DNA from 2 places in the Brenneria sp. L4-2C genome. Region 1 is predicted to be linked to the other one. Evidence: riboswitches for the same ligand, from Rfam matches in the RefSeq annotation. Region 1 holds a riboswitch; the other holds the start of a gene.

Region 1 (9,818 bases):
ATTGAAATTCAGGCGGCCGCGGGACAGGATTTCCCACAGATGCAAAAAGACGTCGAGCAGTTACTGAATCGTTCGCAGATTAAACCGCTGGCGACGGGAATTCATCACGACCGTAACCTACTGCAACTGTGTTACACCACGGAAGTGGTCGACAGCGCCTGGCAACGACTGAGTCAGGCCGGGTTATCGGCACAGCTGACCCAGCGTGACGGTCTGGCGCTGGTGGCGATGGTGGGGGCCGGCGTTTGCAATAATCCTTTGCATAGCCACCGTTTTTACCAACAGTTGAAAGATCAGCCGACAGAGTTTATCTGGCAATCGGAAGACGGCATCAGCCTGGTGGCGGTGCTGCGCGTCGGGCCGACGGAACATCTGGTTCGCGGGCTGCATCACTCGTTGTTTCGCGCGGAAAAACGCATCGGTCTGGTGCTGTTCGGCAAGGGAAACATCGGTTCTCGCTGGCTGGAGCTGTTCGCCCGCGAACAGTCGCACCTTTCCGCCCGTACCGGGTTTGAGTTTGTACTCGCCGGCGTGGTGGACAGTACCCGAAGCTTGCTGAACTATGACGGGCTGGACGTCAGCCGGGTGTTGGCGTTTTTCGACAGTGAAGCGCAGGAGCGTGATGGCGAAGACCTGTTTCTGTGGATGCGCGCGCACCCCTATGATGATTTAGTCGTACTGGATGTGACGGCCAGCGAATCCGTGGCGGATTTGTATCTCGATTTCGCCAGCTACGGTTTCCATGTGATCAGCGCGAACAAGCTGGCAGGGGCGTCCGGCGGTAATAATTACCGTCAGATTCGCGACGCTTTTGCCAAAACCGATCGTCATTGGCTATACAACGCCACGGTCGGGGCGGGGTTGCCGGTGAACTTCGCCGTGCGCGACCTGAGGGAAAGCGGCGACAGCATTCTGGCGATCAGCGGTATTTTTTCGGGAACGCTGTCGTGGCTGTTTTTGCAATTCGATGGTTCAGTGCCTTTTATGGATCTGGTGGATCAGGCTTGTCAGCAGGGACTGACGGAGCCGGATCCGCGCGTTGACCTCTCGGGGCAGGATGTGATGCGTAAGCTGGTGATCCTGGCGCGTGAGGCGGGATATGAGATTGAGCCCAGTCAGGTACGGGTTGAATCGCTGGTGCCGGCGGGTTGCGAGGAAGGTTCCGTCGATCAGTTCTTTGAGAATGGGGAATCGCTGAACGAGCAGATGTTGCAGCGGCTGGAGGCGGCTCAGGAGATGGGCATGGTTCTGCGCCATGTCGCGCGCTTTGACGCCAATGGCAAGGCTCGCGTTGGCGTCGAGGCGGTCAGGCCCGATCATCCGCTGGCTTCCCTGTTGCCGGGCGACAATGTGTTTTCGATTGAAAGCCGCTGGTATCGGGATAACTCATTGGTGATCCGTGGTCCAGGCGCCGGACGGGATGTCACAGCCGGCGCGATTCAGTCGGATTTGAACCGCCTGGCGCAGCTGCTTTGATCGAAAAATAGCGATTCTTAACCGTCGTTTTGGCAAATCGTGTGCGCAGCTGTCGGCGCACACGATAGCTTGCGTTACTCAGCTTCACATTGCTCCGCGTTCATCTATTTTCGTCCGCTCTGCCTTGCAAGTCGGTTTCCATCCGCGCATACGCCGTTCATCGACGATGATGAGCTTTTTTCATATACGATGAATAATCATCAGCATGCTGGCGGGTAAAAAGATTGACTCTTTGGGTGGATTGCGTCATTTTTTATATAGACGTCTAAACGTATAGACGGTTATGAGAACGATAACAATAGCACTGGTTAATAGGATAGGCAGGTATGAGTTTTTTTCACGCAAATCAGCGGGAAGCGCTGAATCAGAGTCTGGCGGAATTGCAGGGACAGATTAATGTGTCATTTGAATTTTTCCCTCCGCGCACCAGCGAGATGGAAGAAACGCTCTGGAACTCCATTGACCGGCTGAGCAGCCTTAAGCCGAAGTTTGTTTCCGTGACCTACGGCGCCAATTCGGGTGAACGCGACCGAACCCATAGCATCATCAAAACCATTAAAGAACGCACCGGGTTGGAAGCGGCGCCGCACCTTACCTGCATCGACGCCTCTCATGAACATTTACGCGAGATCGCGCAGGATTACTGGCAAAGCGGTATTCGCCACATTGTGGCATTGCGTGGTGATTTGCCCCCTGGCGGCGGCAAACCGGAAATGTATGCCGCCGATCTGGTCGCGTTGCTGAAAGACGTGGGTGATTTTGATATTTCCGTCGCCGCCTATCCGGAAGTTCATCCCGAAGCCAAAAGCGCTCAGGCGGACCTGATTAATCTGAAGCGTAAGATTGACGCCGGCGCCAATCGGGCGATCACCCAGTTCTTTTTTGATGTGGAGAGCTATCTTCGCTTCCGCGATCGCTGCGTGTCCACCGGTATTGATGTTGAGATCGTACCCGGAATTCTGCCGGTTTCCAACTTCAAGCAGCTACAGCGTTTCGCCACTATGACCAATGTACGCGTACCGAACTGGATGACGTCGATGTTTGAGGGGCTGGATAACGACCCTGAAACCCGCAAAATGGTCGGGGCGTCTATTGCCATGGATATGGTGAAAATTCTGAGCCGCGAAGGCGTAAAGGATTTTCATTTTTACACCCTCAATCGCGCCGAATTGAGCTATGCGATTTGCCATACGCTGGGGGTACGCCCGGCGGTCGGCTGAACGAAGAGATGCTGCGACAAAACGTTGGAAATGTGCAAAACGTCGTTATTAACTTTAAAACCCTGCCGGCGCAGGGTTTTTTTGTGGTTATCTCTCTGCAAAAATTTTTGCGGCGGTTTGTTTTCTTATTCTTAAAAAATGACGCGATTCAGTTTTATACACCGATATTTCCCAACAATTATTTAATTATCCTCTTTTATTGTGGTTAATTGCGATATTTTCCTTGTTATAAAAAATTCCTTAAACATCCGCCTTAAATGTGTCGTTAATAGCAGTACACAAAATGCGATTAGTGCCAAATTGCTTGAATACGCCCGCTAACTCGTTATAGCGTGGCAGATGGCCGGAGGATCTGGCCGCTAAAAGCCTCTGGTGAAGAAAAAGTAATGGCCGTTTTATCATTGAACAACGCGTTTGTCGTAACCCCAATTCGTTGGTCGTCCTTGCGCGTATGGGGAAGTCATCTGTGGATTTTGCTTACCTTTCCGGCTGGGCGGCATCAAGCCGACTGATTAAGAGTAAAAGTGTGGTGTTATCTGGGTAAAAATAAACTGATACGCTTCGATGGAAAGCATGATTCATTTGAATATTGATAGGGAAAACCATCTGTTGCTAATCTTTCTATCGTTAATTGCTATCATGATAAGGAGAATAATAAATGAATATTCGGGATTTAGAGTATCTGGTGGCGCTAGCAGAACATCGTCATTTTCGGCGTGCCGCAGACTCTTGCCACGTTAGTCAGCCGACGCTCAGCGGACAAATCCGTAAGCTGGAGGATGAGTTGGGCGTGATGTTGCTGGAAAGGACCAGTAGAAAAGTATTGTTTACCCAGGCGGGTTTATTGCTGGTTGAACAGGCGCGCACGGTATTACGCGAAGTTAAAGTATTGAAAGAGATGGCCAGTCAGCAGGGTGAAACGATGTCAGGGCCGTTGCATATCGGCTTGATCCCGACCGTCGGCCCCTACCTGTTGCCGCAGATCATTCCGATGCTGCACCGCACATTCCCCAAACTTGAAATGTACCTGCATGAGGCGCAAACCCATCAGCTTCTGGCCCAGTTGGACAGCGGTAAGCTCGATTGCGCTATCCTGGCTCTGGTGAAGGAGTCTGAAGCCTTTATTGAAGTGCCTTTGTTCGATGAACCGATGAAACTGGCGATTTATCAGGATCACCCCTGGGCAAACCGGGAACGCGTGGCGATGGCCGACCTGGCCGGCGAAAAATTACTGATGCTGGAAGATGGGCATTGTCTGCGCGATCAGGCGATGGGATTCTGTTTCCAGGCCGGCGCGGACGAAGATACGCATTTCCGCGCCACCAGTCTGGAAACGCTGCGAAATATGGTGGCGGCGGGCAGCGGCATTACGCTGTTGCCGTCGCTGGCGGTGCCTCATGAACGCGAACGGGATGGCGTGTGCTATTTGCCGTGTCATAAACCCGAGCCGAAACGCACCATTGCGCTGGTCTATCGCCCCGGCTCGCCGCTGCGCGGACGCTATGAGCAACTGGCAGACACCATCCGCGAGCATATGCAGGGCTACATGGAAAACGCGTCAAAACAGGCGGTTTAGTCCATTCAGCGCCGCAACCCGATAGGCTTCCGCCATGGTCGGGTAATTGAAGGTGGTATTAACGAAGTATTCGATAGTATTGCCTTCACCCTTTTGTTCCATAATCGCCTGGCCGATATGAATAATCTCCGCCGCTCGCTCGCCGAAACAATGAATCCCCAGTATCTGTTTCGTTTCGCGGTGGAATAGGATCTTCAGACTGCCCACGTTCATACCGACAATCTGCGCGCGCGCCAGATGTTTGAACTGCGCGCGGCCTACCTCATAGGGAACCTTCATCGCCGTGAGCTGCTGTTCGGTTTTCCCCACGGAACTGATTTCAGGAATGGTGTAAATCCCCGTGGGAATATCCTCAATCAGATGGGCGGCGGCATCCCCTTTGACGATCGCCTGCGCGGCAAGACGCCCCTGGTCGTAGGCGGCGGAGGCCAGACTGGGATAACCGATGACGTCGCCGACGGCGTAAATATGCGCCAGTCCGGTCTGGTACAGGCTGTTGACTTTTATCTGCCCGCGACTGTCGGTGCTTAGGCCGATATTTTCCAAACCGAGCGTTTCCGTGTTGCCGGTGCGTCCGTTGGCGTACAGCAGGCAATCCGCCTTCATTTTTTTGCCGGACTTGAGATTAACGATAACGCCATCCTCCACCCCTTCAATACTGTCGAACTCTTCGTTATGACGGATCACCACGCCATTGTTCCAGAAGTGATAAGAGAGCGCGTCCGACATCTCCTGATCGAGGAAGGCCAGCAGGCGATCGCGGGTGTTGATGAGATCGACCTTGACGTTGAGGCCGCGAAAGATCGACGCGTATTCACAACCAATCACGCCCGCGCCATAAATAATGACGTGCCGTGGTTCGTGGTCGAGCTGCAAAATGGAATCGCTGTCGTAGATCCGGGAGTGGCTGAAATCGACTTCGCCGGGGCGGTAGGGCCGAGAGCCTGTGGCGATGATGATATTGGCCGCCGTCAGCGTGTCGTGAGTGTTGTCCGGATAGTGAATGGCAAGGGTATGTTCATCAATAAAACGGGCTTCGCCAGAGAGCAGATCGCATTGGTTACGTTCATAAAAACCCTGGCGCATTTGGGTTTGCTGGCCGATAACGCTGTCGGCGTGGCGCAGAATATCGGAGAAAGAAGAGCTGATGATGCGCGCGTTGTCGCTGTAGAGCGGGTTCTGGTTAAACTCGATAATACGGCTGACGGCATGGCGAAGCGCCTTCGAGGGGATGGTTCCCCAATGGGTGCAACCGCCGCCGACATTGTAATGCCGCTCAATCACCGCAATTTTCGCCCCTTGTTTGGCTAATCCCATGGCGGCGCCTTCACCGCCGGGGCCGGAACCGATAACGATGGCGTCATAATCGAACTGTTTTGGTATGGTCATGTAGGGTAACCTGTTCTATACAAAACAATAACGTGATTGTAACATCCGCCGGGGCGGAACCCAATAATTCTTATGTTGGTGATGGAAACCTATGATCACATTTTTAATATGACAAACTTTGTCTCAGTATGCTGACAATAAAGTTTGCTATAGTGATTTTTTGGCAAGGAAACGGATGATTTGGGCAGGATAATGGGTGTCAGAGCACAACAAAAAGAACGGACGCGTCGTTCCCTCATTGAGGCGGCATTCAGCCAATTGAGCGCGGAGCGCAGCTTTGCCAGCCTGAGTTTGCGTGAGGTCGCGCGTGAGGCCGGTATCGCGCCGACGTCTTTCTATCGCCACTTTCGTGATGTGGACGAACTTGGGCTGACGATGGTCGATGAAAGCGGGCTGATGTTGCGTCAGTTGATGCGCCAGGCGCGCCAGCGGATTGCCAAAAGCGGCAGCGTGATCAAAACGTCTGTCTCGACCTTTATGGAATTCATCGGCAACAACCCCAATGCCTTTCGACTGTTATTGCGTGAACGTTCAGGGACTTCCGCCGCGTTTCGTGCGGCTGTCGCGCGTGAGATTCAGCATTTCATTGCTGAACTGGCCGACTATCTGGAGGTCGAAAATCATATTCCACGCAGCTTTGCGGAGGCGCAGTCGGAAGCGATGGTCACTATTGTTTTCAGCGCCGGCGCGGAAGCGTTGGATGTCGGTCTGGAACAGCGCAAGCAGCTGGAAGAGCGGCTGGTATTGCAACTGCGCATGATTTCCAAAGGCGCTTACTACTGGTACCGGAAAGAACAGGATAGTGGAGCAAGCACGTCGTAAATCACAGGCACGAGAAGAGAAAAGCTATGACAGAACAATCCCAGCATCATTATCGACAAAAAGGAACGCTGATTTTGGCGTTGGTCGCAGGTTTATCCGTTAACGGTTCATTTTCGGCGTTATTCAGCGCACTGGTTCCGTTTTCGATATTTCCTCTGATTGCGCTGGTGTTATCCGTATATTGCCTGCATCAGCGTTATATGAACCACAGCATGTCTGAAAGCGCGCCGTTGCTGGTGGCCGCCAGTTTCCTGCTGGGATTGTTGCTTTACAGCGCCATCGTTCGGGTTGAATACCCTGCCATTGGCTCAAATTTCATTCCTTCGATTCTTTGCGTGGCGCTGGTGTTGTGGATTGGCTTCAAGCTGAAATTCCGCTCATCGGCCAATGAGGGCGATACCTCGGAAGTATGAGACGCAGGCAGGCGGTTAAGCCTGCCGGAGCATGCGCTTACGGCTGTTTCTCCAACAGTACGCCGCATTCCATGTGGTGGGTGTAAGGAAACTGGTCGAACAGCGCCAGTCGGCTTATGCGATGGGTTTTCGTCAGCGTTTGCAGGTTATGACATAACGTTTCCGGGTTGCAGGAAATGTAAAGAATGCGCGGATAAGCCTGCACCATGTTAAGCGTTTCCGGATCCAGCCCGCTACGCGGCGGATCGACGAAAATGGTTTCGCAGCGATAATCCGTTAACTCAATGCCTTGTAATCGCTTAAACTGACGAACGCCGTTCATGGCCTGGGTGAACTCTTCCGCCGACATGCGAATAATCTGCACGTTATCAATGTGATTGGCGGCAATATTGTATTGCGCGGCCGCGACGGACGGTTTGGCGATTTCGGTCGCCAGCACGCGGTCAAAATTGCGCGCCAGCGCCAGCGAAAAATTCCCATTGCCGCAGTACAGCTCCAGCAAATCCCCGGTTGCATCTTGCGTTGCGTCCAGCGCCCATTCCAGCATCTGAATGTTCATGGTGGCGTTGGGTTGGGTGAAGCTGTTTTCCACCTGCCGATAAATCATCTCGCGGCCGGCGATGGGCAGACGCTCGTCAACATAATCCCGATCCAGGCAAATCTTGGTTTTGGTCGCCCGGCCAATCAGTTGGATCTGGAAACCCTGCGCGCGCAATGCGTCCCGCAGCGTAATGGCATGCTGTCGCCATTCATCATCCAATGCCCGGTGATACAACAGGGAAACCACTATCTCGCCGCTCAGTGTGGAAAGGTAGTCAATCTGGAACAATTTGCGCCGCAAAACGGGGTTGGGGCGCAGGGCGGCAATCAGCACTGGCATCAGTTGGTTTATTAACTCACTGGCGGCCGGAAAGCTATCGACGCGAATACGCTGTTTGGTCTGTTGATCAAACATGATGTGGTAAAGGTCGTCGTCGTCATGCCAGACGCGAAACTCGGCGCGCATGCGATAGTGGCTGGCGGGAGAACGAAATACCGCGGGTTTTGGCGCATTGAATGATGCCATCATGTTGCTAAGACGTTCTGTTTTCTGTGCTAGGTGGTTGTCGTATTGTTCAACGGGCAGGTTCTCTGGCGTCATGGTTTTCTCATCTGAATGGCATCAAAAAGGGCTTTGTTAGCCGGAAAATCCAGGCGATCCGGCTGGGAAGTCCAGTTTCGTAATGTTATTACTCTGTAATGAAATAAGAGACTAGACCTCCGGATAGCGCGATCGTAGCATGAAAATCCGGCCTTTTATTACAAGTTAAAAGGGAATCCAGTGTGAATCTGGAGCTGACGCGCAGCGGTAAGGGAAGTCCGAGCGATAGCATGATGCAGACACTGTCTTATTTAAAGATGGGAAGTCATCGCTCTGTGTTGCTACGAATGGTTGTGACCAACCGTCAGAGACGTAGCGACGGCCCCAAGCCCGAAGACCTGCCGGTATACGTCGCAGTAACCACGATCGCGTGCTATTTATCGTGGTAATGCGGCATCCTGATATATGATTTTGGATGCTCGACTCATGTTTAATAAAACCTTGCTGCTGGCAGCGCTCCCTGTCACAGCTTTTTCCGCCTGGGCGCAAGACAGTGCTTCACCGCAAAAGAATACCGATGAGCTGGTCGTTACGGCGAGCCGGTTCCCTCAACCCGTTTCCTCCGTTCTCGCCCCCATCGATATCGTTACCCGTGATGATATCGACCGTTGGCAGGCGAAAAATGTATTAGAAGCCATGCGTCGGTTGCCGGGCGTGGATATTGTGCAAAATGGGGGCATAGGGCAGTCAAGTTCAACCTTTATCCGCGGAACCAATTCAAGCCATGTACTGGTGTTGATTGACGGCGTCCGTCTTAATCAAGCAGGCGTATCCGGTACTTCAGATCTGAACCAGATCCCCATTTCCCTTGTGCAGCGCGTTGAATATATCCGTGGAGCGCGCTCCGCAGTTTATGGCTCAGACGCCATCGGCGGCGTCATCAATATCATCACAAGCCGTGATAAGGCAGGCTCGACGATTTCCGCCGGCATAGGATCCCATGGATATCAATCTTATGACGGCGCGACGCAGCAGAGGCTGGGGCAGAACACGGTCATTACGGCAGCAGGCAATTACACCTATACCAAAGGTTTCGATGTGGTTGCCGGCTTGCCGTCGGGCTCCACCGCTCGCCAGCCAGATACCGATGGTTTTATGAGTAAATCGCTCTGGCTGGATATTGCTCACCAATTTAGTGAGCAACTGGGCGGCTTCGCCCGCGTATACGGATTTGACAATCGTAGCGACTACGATGGTTATAGTGACTGGAATCATCCAGGCGTGGTTGCGGATACGCGTCAAGTTTATGGTCGTAGTTATTACACCGGCCTGCGTTTTCATGAAGGGATTTACGCCTCGCAGCTAACCGCCAGTTACAGTCGAAGTAAAGATTATAATTATGACCCCGCCTATGGGCCGTATTCGGCGTCAGCCACGCTGGATGATTCCGATCAGTACAACGTGCAGTGGGGAAATACGTTTGCTGTCGGAACGGGACATCTCAGTACCGGCGTCGACTGGATGAAGCAATCGATTCAGCCCGGCACCGCCTCTATTTCTCAAAGCAAGGATATACGCAATACGGGCCTTTACTTAACGTCTCAACAGCAGATTAAGTCTGTCATTGTAGAAGGCGCAGTCCGTAGCGATAACAACTCGCAGTTTGGATGGCATACGACCTGGCAAGCCAGCGCTGGCTGGGAGTTTATTGATGGTTATCGTTTGATCGGATCCTATGCGACGGCCTTCAAGGCGCCCACGCTGGGACAGCTTTATGCCGCCTCTACTTATTATTCAGGAAATGCTGAATTGAAACCTGAAGAATCACAACAGTGGGAGGG
Region 2 (9,818 bases), on a different contig from region 1:
ACTCTTTAGTTACCACCACATCGGGCCGACAGTGCTGATACAGCGCCTGATTGAACGCCGCGCTGAACGGCCCGCATTGGGCGATAATCTGCTCCACGCCGAAGCCCAGCGCTTCGCACTGCGCCAGCACCGCCGCGGTCGGCAGCACCCGAACCAACAGCTGTTTGTCCGGCAAGCGTTGCCGATAGCGGGCCAGATCCTTGCTGCCGGTGGTCAGCAGCACCCGCGTCCCCAGCGTGCGGGCGATCGCGCACGCCGCGTCAAGGCTCGCCGCTTTATGCAGCAGCGGATGGTCGATGGCGTCGATATCGCTGGGCCGCTGATAGCGCGTCAGCGGCAGTTGCAACCGGCGACAGGCCGCCGCCACATTGGCGTGCAGCGCCTCGGCATAAGGATGGGAAGCGTCGATCACCCAGCGAATACGCCGGGCGGCGAGATAGGCCGCCATTTCATCCGCATCCATACGTCCGACCACCACCTCGCCGGCGATATCGCCGGCCAGCTGTTTTCCCGTGTCGGTGGCGACGGACAGGCGATAAACTTCGCCCGCCGCATCCAGCGCCTGACAAATCAGCCGGGCGTCGCTGGTGCCGCCGAAGACATGGATAACCGGCTCGCTCACAGCGTATAGCCTCGCGGCGTAATCATCAGCCCGTCGCGGCAGTAGGTGGTTTTGTTGCCGACAATCACCAGACTGGTCATATCCACCGGCGAGAAGTCCATGTCGCCGAAGGTGGTGATCCATTTTTGCTCTTTCTTACGCCCGGCGGCTTTGACGACGCCAACCGGCGTTTGCGCTGACGTGAAGGGCTTCATCAGCTCGAACGCGCGCGCCAGATGCCCTTCACGGCCGCGGCTGCGCGGGTTATAGAAGCAGATAACAAAGTCGGCCTGCGCCGCCGCGACGATGCGTTTTTCGATCACCGGCCACGGCGTCAGCAGATCGCTGAGGCTGATATGACAAAAATCGTGCATCAGGGGCGCGCCTAACAACGACGCCGCCGCGATACTGGCGGTCATCCCGGCCACCAGCCGGACGTCCAGATCCGACTGCTGCTGAGCGACCAGCTCCAGCACCAGCCCGGCCATGCCGTAAATACCCGCGTCGCCGCTGCTGATCAGCGCCACGTTGTGGCCGGCCAACGCCAGATCGATCGCCGTCTGGCAACGCTCGATTTCTTTACACATGCCGGTTTTGATCACTTGCTTATCGCCGGTGAGCGGCTTTACCAGATGCGTGTAGGTTTTGTAGCCCACCACGATGTCCGCCTCGCGGATAGCGGCGACGGCCTCTTGCGTCATCATGGCTTCACTGCCCGGCCCAATGCCGATTACGGTTAACATTAATGCTTTACTCCCAGGGTAATAGTCACCCCCTGCTGACGCAGGGTATTGCCAACCAGCTTGCCGCCGCTCATCAGCCAGGCAACCGGTTGTGAAACGCTGCCGACGCCGACCGTGCGGCGCACAAATTCGGAAGCGGGAAAACGGTGTTCGTGCGGGGCGAGTTCGTCGACGCCGAACAGTTCGAACGGCACGCGCCGGCGCTGCGCCAGTTCGATCAACGCCGGCTCGTCCCGCTTGATATCGACGCTGCCGATAGCCCGCAGCGCCAGCGGATCGAAATGGTTTTCCGCCAACTGCCGCGACAGCAGATCGGCCAGCGTGGGCAGCTCGGTCGACCGCCGGCAGCCGATCCCCGCCACCACGCGCTTCGGCACCAGCTTGAAGATCGGCGCCGGCGATCCCGCCGATAAGGCGTCGGGCAGGGTATCGCGCAGCGTCACGCACACCAGCGCATCCAGCGTCGGCAGCGCCGTCAGACTGTCTATCGCGATAAAGCCGCGCACGTCGCAACGGGAACGCGCGGGCCGCATGGCATCGTCCCACCACAGGCCGACCTTGCCACCGCTGACCAGCAGCTGATTCACCGCTTTCACCGCCTGGCGGAAATCCTCCATTTGCGCGTCCAACTGCATCGCCAGCATATCCAGCGCCGCCAGCTGATTGACGTCCGTGGCGGTGCTTATCACCGGTTCGGCGCCCAGTATCTCCGCCAGCCGGCGGGTCAGCGCGTTCGCGCCGCCGATATGGCCGGAAAGCAGGCTGATGACATGCCGTCCCTGCTCGTCGATCACCACCACCGCCGGATCGGTCAGCTTGTCGTTTAACAGCGGCGCAATCGCCCGCACCGCAATGCCGGTCGCGCCCACCACCACCAGCGCGGAATAGCGGTTGAACGCCGCGCGCAGGGTGTCGCCGAAACCGCCGCTAAAGGCGGTAAAGCCTGGCGCCAGCAATTTTTCACTGGTGAAACAGGTCAGCGGCAAATGCGCCTGCAAACGCCGGGCCAGACGTACGCCGCCCGGCGTCAGGCAGAACACGGCGATGGATTCAGGCCTGGCGATATTCATGACTGAATCCTGCGTCATACAGTCTGGAATAGTGGTATTCATCGCCCAGAAAAGCGCCGACCAGAATCAGCGCGGTTTTGCGAATGGCCGCCGCCCGCACCTGCCCGGCGATATCCGCCAGCGTGCCGCGCACCGTGCGGCTTTCCGGCCAGGTGGCCTTGTAGACCACCGCCACCGGCGTGGACGCCGGATAGCCGCCGGCGGTCAGCCGCGCCACCACCCCGTCGATATCCTGTACCGACAGGAAAATCGCCATGGATGTCTGATGGGCGGCAAACGCCTCCAACTGCTCCAGCGGCGGCATCGGCGTACGCCCTTCTATACGGGTAATCACCAGACTCTGCGCCACTTCCGGTACGGTGTATTCCACGCCAAGCTGCGCCGCCGCCCCGAGAAACGCGCTCACGCCGGGAACGGAAACGAATCCGATGTCCTGTTGCGCCAGCGCCTCGCTCTGTTCGCGAATCGAGCCATACAGCGACAGATCGCCGGTTTGCAGCCTCACCACCAGTTTGCCGGCGCGCGCGCTGGTGACCATCAGAGTCACGATCTGCTCAAGGGTCATTCCGGCGCTGTCGTAACACGCCGCCTGCGGCCGGCAATATTCCAGCAATTCGGTATTAATCAGCGAACCGGCGTAGATCACCACATCGGCCTGTTGCAGCAAGCGGTAGCCTTTGAGCGTAATCAACTCGCGATCGCCCGGCCCCGCCCCGACAAACCAGATTTTATGGGGATCGAACGCCGGTTGCGCGTTCGCTGTTTGCGGTGTTGCGGCATGCTCAGACATGCGTTCCCTCCTTGCAGCAGGAAATAAGATAGGTGGGGTTGTTCGGTTTAAAATAATGGCCGTTGCCAAGCGGCGTCAGGGACGAAACCTGAAGCTGCGTGCAGGCCAGCGACGCCACGTTCAGCGACTGCAAATGCGCCAGCGCCGTATTCAGGTTATCCAGCAGAATGAACGTCAGCGCCAAACGACCGCCGGGATGCAAATGAGCCAAAGACCAGTCGATAAGCTCGGTCAGCTGTCCGCCGCTGCCGCCGATAAACACCGCGTCCGCCATAGGCTCCAGCGGCAGCGGCGCCGCGCCGGCGATAATCGCCACATTATTGCAGCCGAACCGACGGCGGTTTTCTTCAATCAGCGCCAGCGCCGTCGGATTGCGCTCGATGGCGGTCACCGCCAATCGGGGAAAACGCAGCGCCGCCTCCAGCGATACGCTGCCGGTGCCGGCGCCGACATCAATCAGATGGCGCGCGTCGCTCAGCGCCAGCCGCTCCAGCGCCAGCAGGCGTACCGGCTCTTTGGTCATCGGCACCCGTTGGCCGCGTAAAAATTCATCATCATTCATTGAGGATCACCACCACGTTCATGTCATAGTGCCGCGCCACCTGTTCCGGCGACAGGCGATGAATACGTTCATCCGGCAGCGACAGATTTTCGCCGATAATCATCGTGCGCCTCAGTTGCCGTTGCAGGATGGCGTCGGCAATGGCGCGCGGGCCGATATGTCGATCGGTCACCATCGCCACTTTGTCGTGTTGCAGCAGCCAGTCAAAGTCCGGTTTGCGGCCGTGGCTGCTGGTGAGATAAATATCATTCATATCCAGCGCGATACGGGCGCAAAGGTACTGCACCGCGCTGATGCCGGGTACGATCAGCAGTTGATCCGCTGGGAAATGGATGGACAGCCGCTTCCCGATGCCGTACAGCAAAGGGTCGCCGGAGGCCAGCACCACCACCTGACGGGATATGTGCGCTTTGAGCCACGTCATCAGCCCGTCGATATCGGCATCCAGCCGGCGGGTCTGGCCGTGAAAGTCAGGAAACATCGCCAGATGACGGGCGCCGCCGACCAGAATTTCGGCGGCGGCGATCGCCTGGCGCGCCTGCGGCGTCAGATGCGCCAGCGAACCGGGGCCAATGCCCACGACCACGATCATCGCAGCGCCTCCACGATGTCGGCCAGCGATCGGTTGGCGCCCAGCACCTGGTTATCGAAAGAGAACAGGATGACGTCGATGCGCGGCGGCTCACTGGAGAACCGCATCATCTCGTTGACCCGCTGACAAATGCGCTGCGCGATTCGCGCGTACACCGCCTGCAAGCCGTGCTGCGCAATCACCTCCATCGCTGCCTCGGTGGTGTCGCACTGATTCACCGCCAGCAAGACGTCATGAGAAGCGCCCATCAGCGCCAGATTGGCGATCAGGGTTTCCATGCGCCCGTCGGCGATATGGCTGTGGGTATGGAAGATCCCCGCCGCCACTTTCACCAGCTTGCCGAGATGGCCGACCAACGCCACGCGGCGGAATTTAAGCCTGACGGTTTCCTGCAACATATAACCGACGAAATTACTCATGGTCACCACGCGTTGTCCGTCCAGCCCGAGTTGCTCGCGCACGAAGCGTTCGCCGTGATTGCCGGGTACCAGAATGACGCGGTCCTCCCCGGCGGCGCGCTTCATTTCCAGCTCCAGCGCCAGCGAGCGTTTCCAGCTCTCTTCCGACATCGGCGTCACGATGCCGGTGGTGCCGATGATGGAGATGCCGCCGAGGATCCCCAGACGTCCGTTGTAGGTTTTTTTCGCCCGCTCCTCGCCCTCGGGCGCGAAAATTTCCACTTCCGCGCCGCGCGTCGGGCCGATCGCCTCGCGCACCGCCGCTTCAATGGTTTGCAGCGGCGTGCGATTGATCGCCGCGCTGCCTACCGGCAGGCCGATGCCTTTGCGCGTCACGGTACCCACGCCTTCGCCGCCGCGAATATGAATATCGCCGTGTTCGCACAGGGCGACGCGGGCGAAAATCAGCATGCCGTGCGTGGCGTCCACGTCATCGCCGCCGTCTTTACGGATCGCCGCCGTCGCCTGCCGCCCCTCAATCAACGGCTGTTCGACGTTGAGATACAGCGTGACGCCCGATGGCGTCACGATGGAAACCTGATCGATCACCTGCTGGCGCAAGACCATCAGCGCCGCCACCTTGGCCGCCGCCGTGGCGCAGGAGCCGGTGGTATAGCCTTTGCGGTATTGCTTGCCGTTGTGCCAGACGCTGTCCAGCTTCATTTCAGGCTTTTGCGAATCGGCGTTCACTGGCTCTCCCGCAGACGATACAGAATGGCGTTGACGATGGCGGCCGCCACATTGCTGCCGCCTTTACGCCCGCGCGCGGCGATGTGGGCAAGCGGACTGTCGATCAGCGCCGCTTTCGATTCCGCCGCCCCGACAAAGCCGACCGGCACGCCGATAACCGCCAGCGCCGAGTCCGGTTTTTCCGCCGTATGCTCCAACAGCCGAAACAGCGCGGTGGGCGCATTGCCGAACACGAACAGCTTACGGCCCGGCTCTTCCAGCGCCACATCCACCGCCGCCATCGAGCGCGTCATGTTTTCGGCCTGCGCCCGCGCGACCACGCGCGCATCGCTGATAAAGCAGCGGCACTCGCAGCCCAGTTTCGCCAGCCGGGTTTTGTTGATGCCCGACAGCGCCATGGTGGTATCGGTATACAGCGTACAGCCGGTGCGCAGGCCGTCGGCGATCTGCGCCACCGCATCCGGCGAGAAATGCAAGGTATCCAGCCAGTCGAAATCCGCCGTGGTGTGGATCACACGCTTAATCACCGCTTCCTGCTCCGCATCGGCGAAACGGTAGTCCGGATGTTCGCTGGCGATGATGTCGCCGATAATGACAAAACTTTGCCGCTCGATATCCAGCGGTTGCTGCAGATAGTTCATCTCTCTGTTCCTTATCCCGTCAGTGTGACCGACAGCAGAAAATACGCGGCGCTAAACAACAGTAAAGCCAGCAAAGAAGCCACCTTCATCAGACTGATGCTGCGCGGGATATCGCTCAACGCGATCTCTCGTCGTTCATCGCCGATCCAGGGCTTCTCCACCCGCTCGCCGAAATAATTATTGGGGCCGCCGAGCCGTACGCCCAATGCGCCGGCTACCGTCGCTTCCGACCAGGCGCAGTTGGGACTGGCATGACGGCGGCGATCGCGCCAGCCGATGCGCCACGCCTGGCGATAGTCTTCTCTCAGCAGCCAGGCGGCGGCGCTCAGCAGCAGCCAGCCAAGCCGCGCGGGCAGATAATTGGCCAGATCGTCCATGCGGGCGGAAACATAGCCAATCGCCCGATATTTTTGGTTCTTATAGCCGACCATCGAATCCAGGGCATTCACCGCTTTGTAGGCCATCGCCAGCGGCGCGCCGCCGATCAGCAGGAAAAACAGCGGCGCGATCACGCCGTCAATGCTGTTCTCGGCAACGGTTTCCACCACCGCGCGGGTGATTTGCGGTTTCTCAAGCTGCGAGGTATCGCGCCCGACGATCCATGAAAGCTGGCGGCGGCTCTCCGCCAGCGTGCCCTGTCGCAACGCGCGGTGAACCGCCAGCGCCGCGTCCCCCAGACAACGCCCCGCCAGACAGGTGTAAATCATCCACACTTGCGCCAGCCAGCCGAGCCACGGATGAATCGACGTCAGCAGCGCCAACACGCCCCAGCTTACCGCCCAGGTGACGCCCACCACCGCCAGCCACAGCAATCCGCCGCCGAGTTTAAGCGCCCGTTCGCTGCGACAACGGGCGCGAATGCCGTCTTGCAGCCAGGTGATAAAATTACCGATCCAGCGCACCGGATGCGGCCAATGCGGCGGATCGCCCAGCCAGTGGTCGAGTAAAAAAGCGACGAACCAGGCCGCTAGCGTCATAACCGCCTCCGGGCGGCGCTCAACCAGCGGTCAAGTACGCCGGGACGTTGAGCGAAGTGGATATGCAGATAACCGGCGCAGGTCTGTTCAAGCTGATAACCGCCCTGCCACTGCCGCATAACGGCGCCGTCGCGCAATTTGGCGCAATCAAAGACGGGAGACAGCGAAGTGGAAAAATCGGAGTAATGGAATTCATGACCGCGCAGGATTTCACCGGCCGCCGCCAGCAGCGTGTCTTGCTTCGCCTGCGCCTGGCAATAGCCAAAGCGGGTCAGCCGTTTGCCCATCGCGCTTTCGCCGGGCAGGATGCCGCTCATCGCGTGGCGCTGCCCGTCCGGCGTGGTCAGCCCGGCGCCCAGATACATCAGGCCGCCGCACTCGGCATACAGCGGGATGCGCCGTTGATGCACGTCATGCAAGGCGCGATGCATCGCGGTGTTGCGCGCCAACTGCGCCGCGTGGATTTCCGGATAACCGCCGCCGATGTAGATCATTTGGCAATCCGGCAGCCGGCGGTCGTAAAGCGGGCTGAAACGTTGGATCCGTACCCCGGCCTGCTCCAGCAAATCCAGGTTGTCCGGATAGTAGAAATTGAAGGCTTCATCATCGGCCAGCGCCAGCGTCAAACCGTCGGCCAGAGCGGCAGCGGGTAAAACAGGCGCAACGCCTGCGGGTGACGCCGTATTGCCGCACAAGGCCAGCAGTCGATCCAGCTCAATGGTTTCTTCCACCTGCCGCGCCAGCCGCTGCCAGCGCCGATCGTCGTTCGCCTGCTCCTGCGCCGGGATCAGACCGAGGTGCCGCGACGGCAACGCCACATCCTCCATAACCGGCAATCGGCCCAATACCGGGACGCCGCAATAGTGTTCGATAGCATGGCGGATAAGCGCGTAGTGTTGCGCCGAGTTGACGCGATTGACAATCACGCCGGCGATGGTCAGCGCGGGGTCGAAACGGCAAAAACCCATTACGGTGGCCGCCACCGACGTGGATACCGCTTTGCCGTCCACCAGCAAAATCACCGGGCAGCCCAACTGCTTGGCCATCGCCGCCGTGCTGCAATAATCCGGATCGGTGCCATAGCCGTCGTACAGCCCCATCACCCCTTCGATCACCGCCACATCGGCGTGGCGCATGTGCTGGTTATACAGGCCGTTAAGCGTCGCCGTCGGCAGCATAAAGGCGTCCAGATTGCGTGACGCCACGCCGCAGACCGCGCTGTGCCAGCCGCTATCCAGATAATCCGGGCCGACCTTGAAAGGCTGAACGGCCAGCCCGCGTCGCATCAGCGCCCGCAGAATCCCCAGCGTCACAGTGGTTTTACCGCAACCGCTCCCGGTGCCGGCGATAACAAACGCCTTTTTACTCGCCCCGAGCTTATCCGGTTTTTTTTCACTGAAACTCGACATAAAAAATCCCGACGTTTCGGTCGGGAAAGGCGGCGTCAACAGCGTACGCGCAGCCGGCATTACCGGTGCGCATATCGGATGACAACCCGCTTCCCACCGAAGGAGTTGAATATAGACAGGCTGTCAGGTCGGTCTTCTGGCTTAGCGTCATCCTCCCCCGCGCCTTCCCAATCCTGCGAATCAGTGGCTTTAACGGGTTTGTCGGCATCACAGCAGCGGGGGCTGCGGGGGAATTTCACCCCCTTCCCGGCAGAATCATTTCCGATGAAAGATTCTTACCTGACAGCGATACAATCTTTAGTTTTTTTCTATCTTTTCATTTACACCGCATTAACGTTTGTTTATCTGTTATAGTGCTTTGAATACATTGACCCTCATTCCCCTCGAACCCCGTCATTCCGCGCAGGCGGGAATCAGTCAACGACTGTCCACGGCGTCAGTAGGCGTTCCCCGCCTACTGACGCGGGCATGACGCGTGGTGGTTGGCGGAACGACAGTGGCGGACGAACGACGATGGTGGCGTTCACGAGAATGAAAACCGTAAGACCAGGTTATCGTCCAACTCAATACAGGCCTTCATAGCAACAAAATGGTAAACATTTATTTTTTTCGATGCCTATTTTCGCGCCGGAATAACAAATTATTGTTCTCATCATCGCGAACATCCGCGCTATTCGAGCCGCTATGACCGGGCCAAAGAGCCAAGTTTTGTCATCCCCCGCCGCTTAAAACCATGACCACGAAGCACATCACAAATTCATAATCTATTAACTGAGATATGCATCATACTGAATCCAAAATTTCATCCCTTGATGTCGTGCAATAAATGAAGAGGAAAACGCAATGCAGAATATACGTGGTTTTGCCGCACTTGATGCTACCAGCCCGTTAGTTCCACACCAGTTTGTTCGTCGGGATCCGCGTGAAGACGATGTCGTCATCGATATCGTTTATTGCGGCGTGTGTCATTCCGATATCCATATGGCGCGCAACGAGTGGAAAAATAGCCTTTACCCGGTTGTTCCCGGCCATGAAATCATCGGCAAGGTGGTTGGCGTGGGTAAATCCGTCACGCAATTTAAAGAAGGCGACTGGGTCGGCGTCGGCTGTATGGTCGATTCCTGTCAACATTGCGACGCCTGTGACGACGGACTGGAGCAATACTGCGTCGAAGGGCCGACCGGCACCTACGGCGGCGTTGACCGTCACGACGGTCTGCCCACTTTCGGCGGTTACTCCGAACGGATTATCGTTGCCGATAAATTCGTGCTTCGCCTGTCCGACA

The links. Region 1 has a riboswitch for cobalamin ahead of btuB (TonB-dependent vitamin B12 receptor BtuB). Riboswitches for the same ligand answer to the same signal wherever they lie in the genome.
Region 2: linked by a shared signal. The riboswitch ahead of ABRZ26_RS08380 (cobyrinic acid a,c-diamide synthase CobB) and the one ahead of btuB (TonB-dependent vitamin B12 receptor BtuB) in region 1 are both predicted to bind cobalamin.

The regions. Positions count from the first base shown of each region.
Region 1 is NZ_JBEIAC010000021.1:1,754-11,571, reverse strand. Features, by position in the region: gene ABRZ26_RS21080 (bifunctional aspartate kinase/homoserine dehydrogenase II) at 1-1,476, shown strand, start outside; gene metF (methylenetetrahydrofolate reductase) at 1,803-2,696, shown strand; partial or broken gene ABRZ26_RS21070 (glutathione peroxidase) at 2,952-3,196, opposite strand; gene oxyR (DNA-binding transcriptional regulator OxyR) at 3,355-4,272, shown strand; gene sthA (Si-specific NAD(P)(+) transhydrogenase) at 4,255-5,655, opposite strand; gene fabR (HTH-type transcriptional repressor FabR) at 5,854-6,483, shown strand; gene ABRZ26_RS21050 (YijD family membrane protein) at 6,510-6,896, shown strand; gene trmA (tRNA (uridine(54)-C5)-methyltransferase TrmA) at 6,934-8,037, opposite strand; cobalamin riboswitch at 8,168-8,397, shown strand; gene btuB (TonB-dependent vitamin B12 receptor BtuB) at 8,464-9,818, shown strand, end outside.
Region 2 is NZ_JBEIAC010000004.1:109,151-118,968, reverse strand. Features, by position in the region: gene ABRZ26_RS08425 (cobalt-precorrin-6A reductase) at 1-622, opposite strand, end outside; gene ABRZ26_RS08420 (precorrin-3B C(17)-methyltransferase) at 619-1,344, opposite strand; gene cbiG (cobalt-precorrin 5A hydrolase) at 1,344-2,414, opposite strand; gene ABRZ26_RS08410 (cobalt-precorrin-4 methyltransferase) at 2,395-3,204, opposite strand; gene ABRZ26_RS08405 (decarboxylating cobalt-precorrin-6B (C(15))-methyltransferase) at 3,197-3,766, opposite strand; gene ABRZ26_RS08400 (cobalt-precorrin-7 (C(5))-methyltransferase) at 3,759-4,358, opposite strand; gene cbiD (cobalt-precorrin-5B (C(1))-methyltransferase CbiD) at 4,355-5,479, opposite strand; gene ABRZ26_RS08390 (cobalt-precorrin-8 methylmutase) at 5,503-6,147, opposite strand; gene cbiB (adenosylcobinamide-phosphate synthase CbiB) at 6,159-7,124, opposite strand; gene ABRZ26_RS08380 (cobyrinic acid a,c-diamide synthase CobB) at 7,121-8,593, opposite strand; cobalamin riboswitch at 8,643-8,831, opposite strand; gene ABRZ26_RS08375 (NAD(P)-dependent alcohol dehydrogenase) at 9,377-9,818, shown strand, end outside.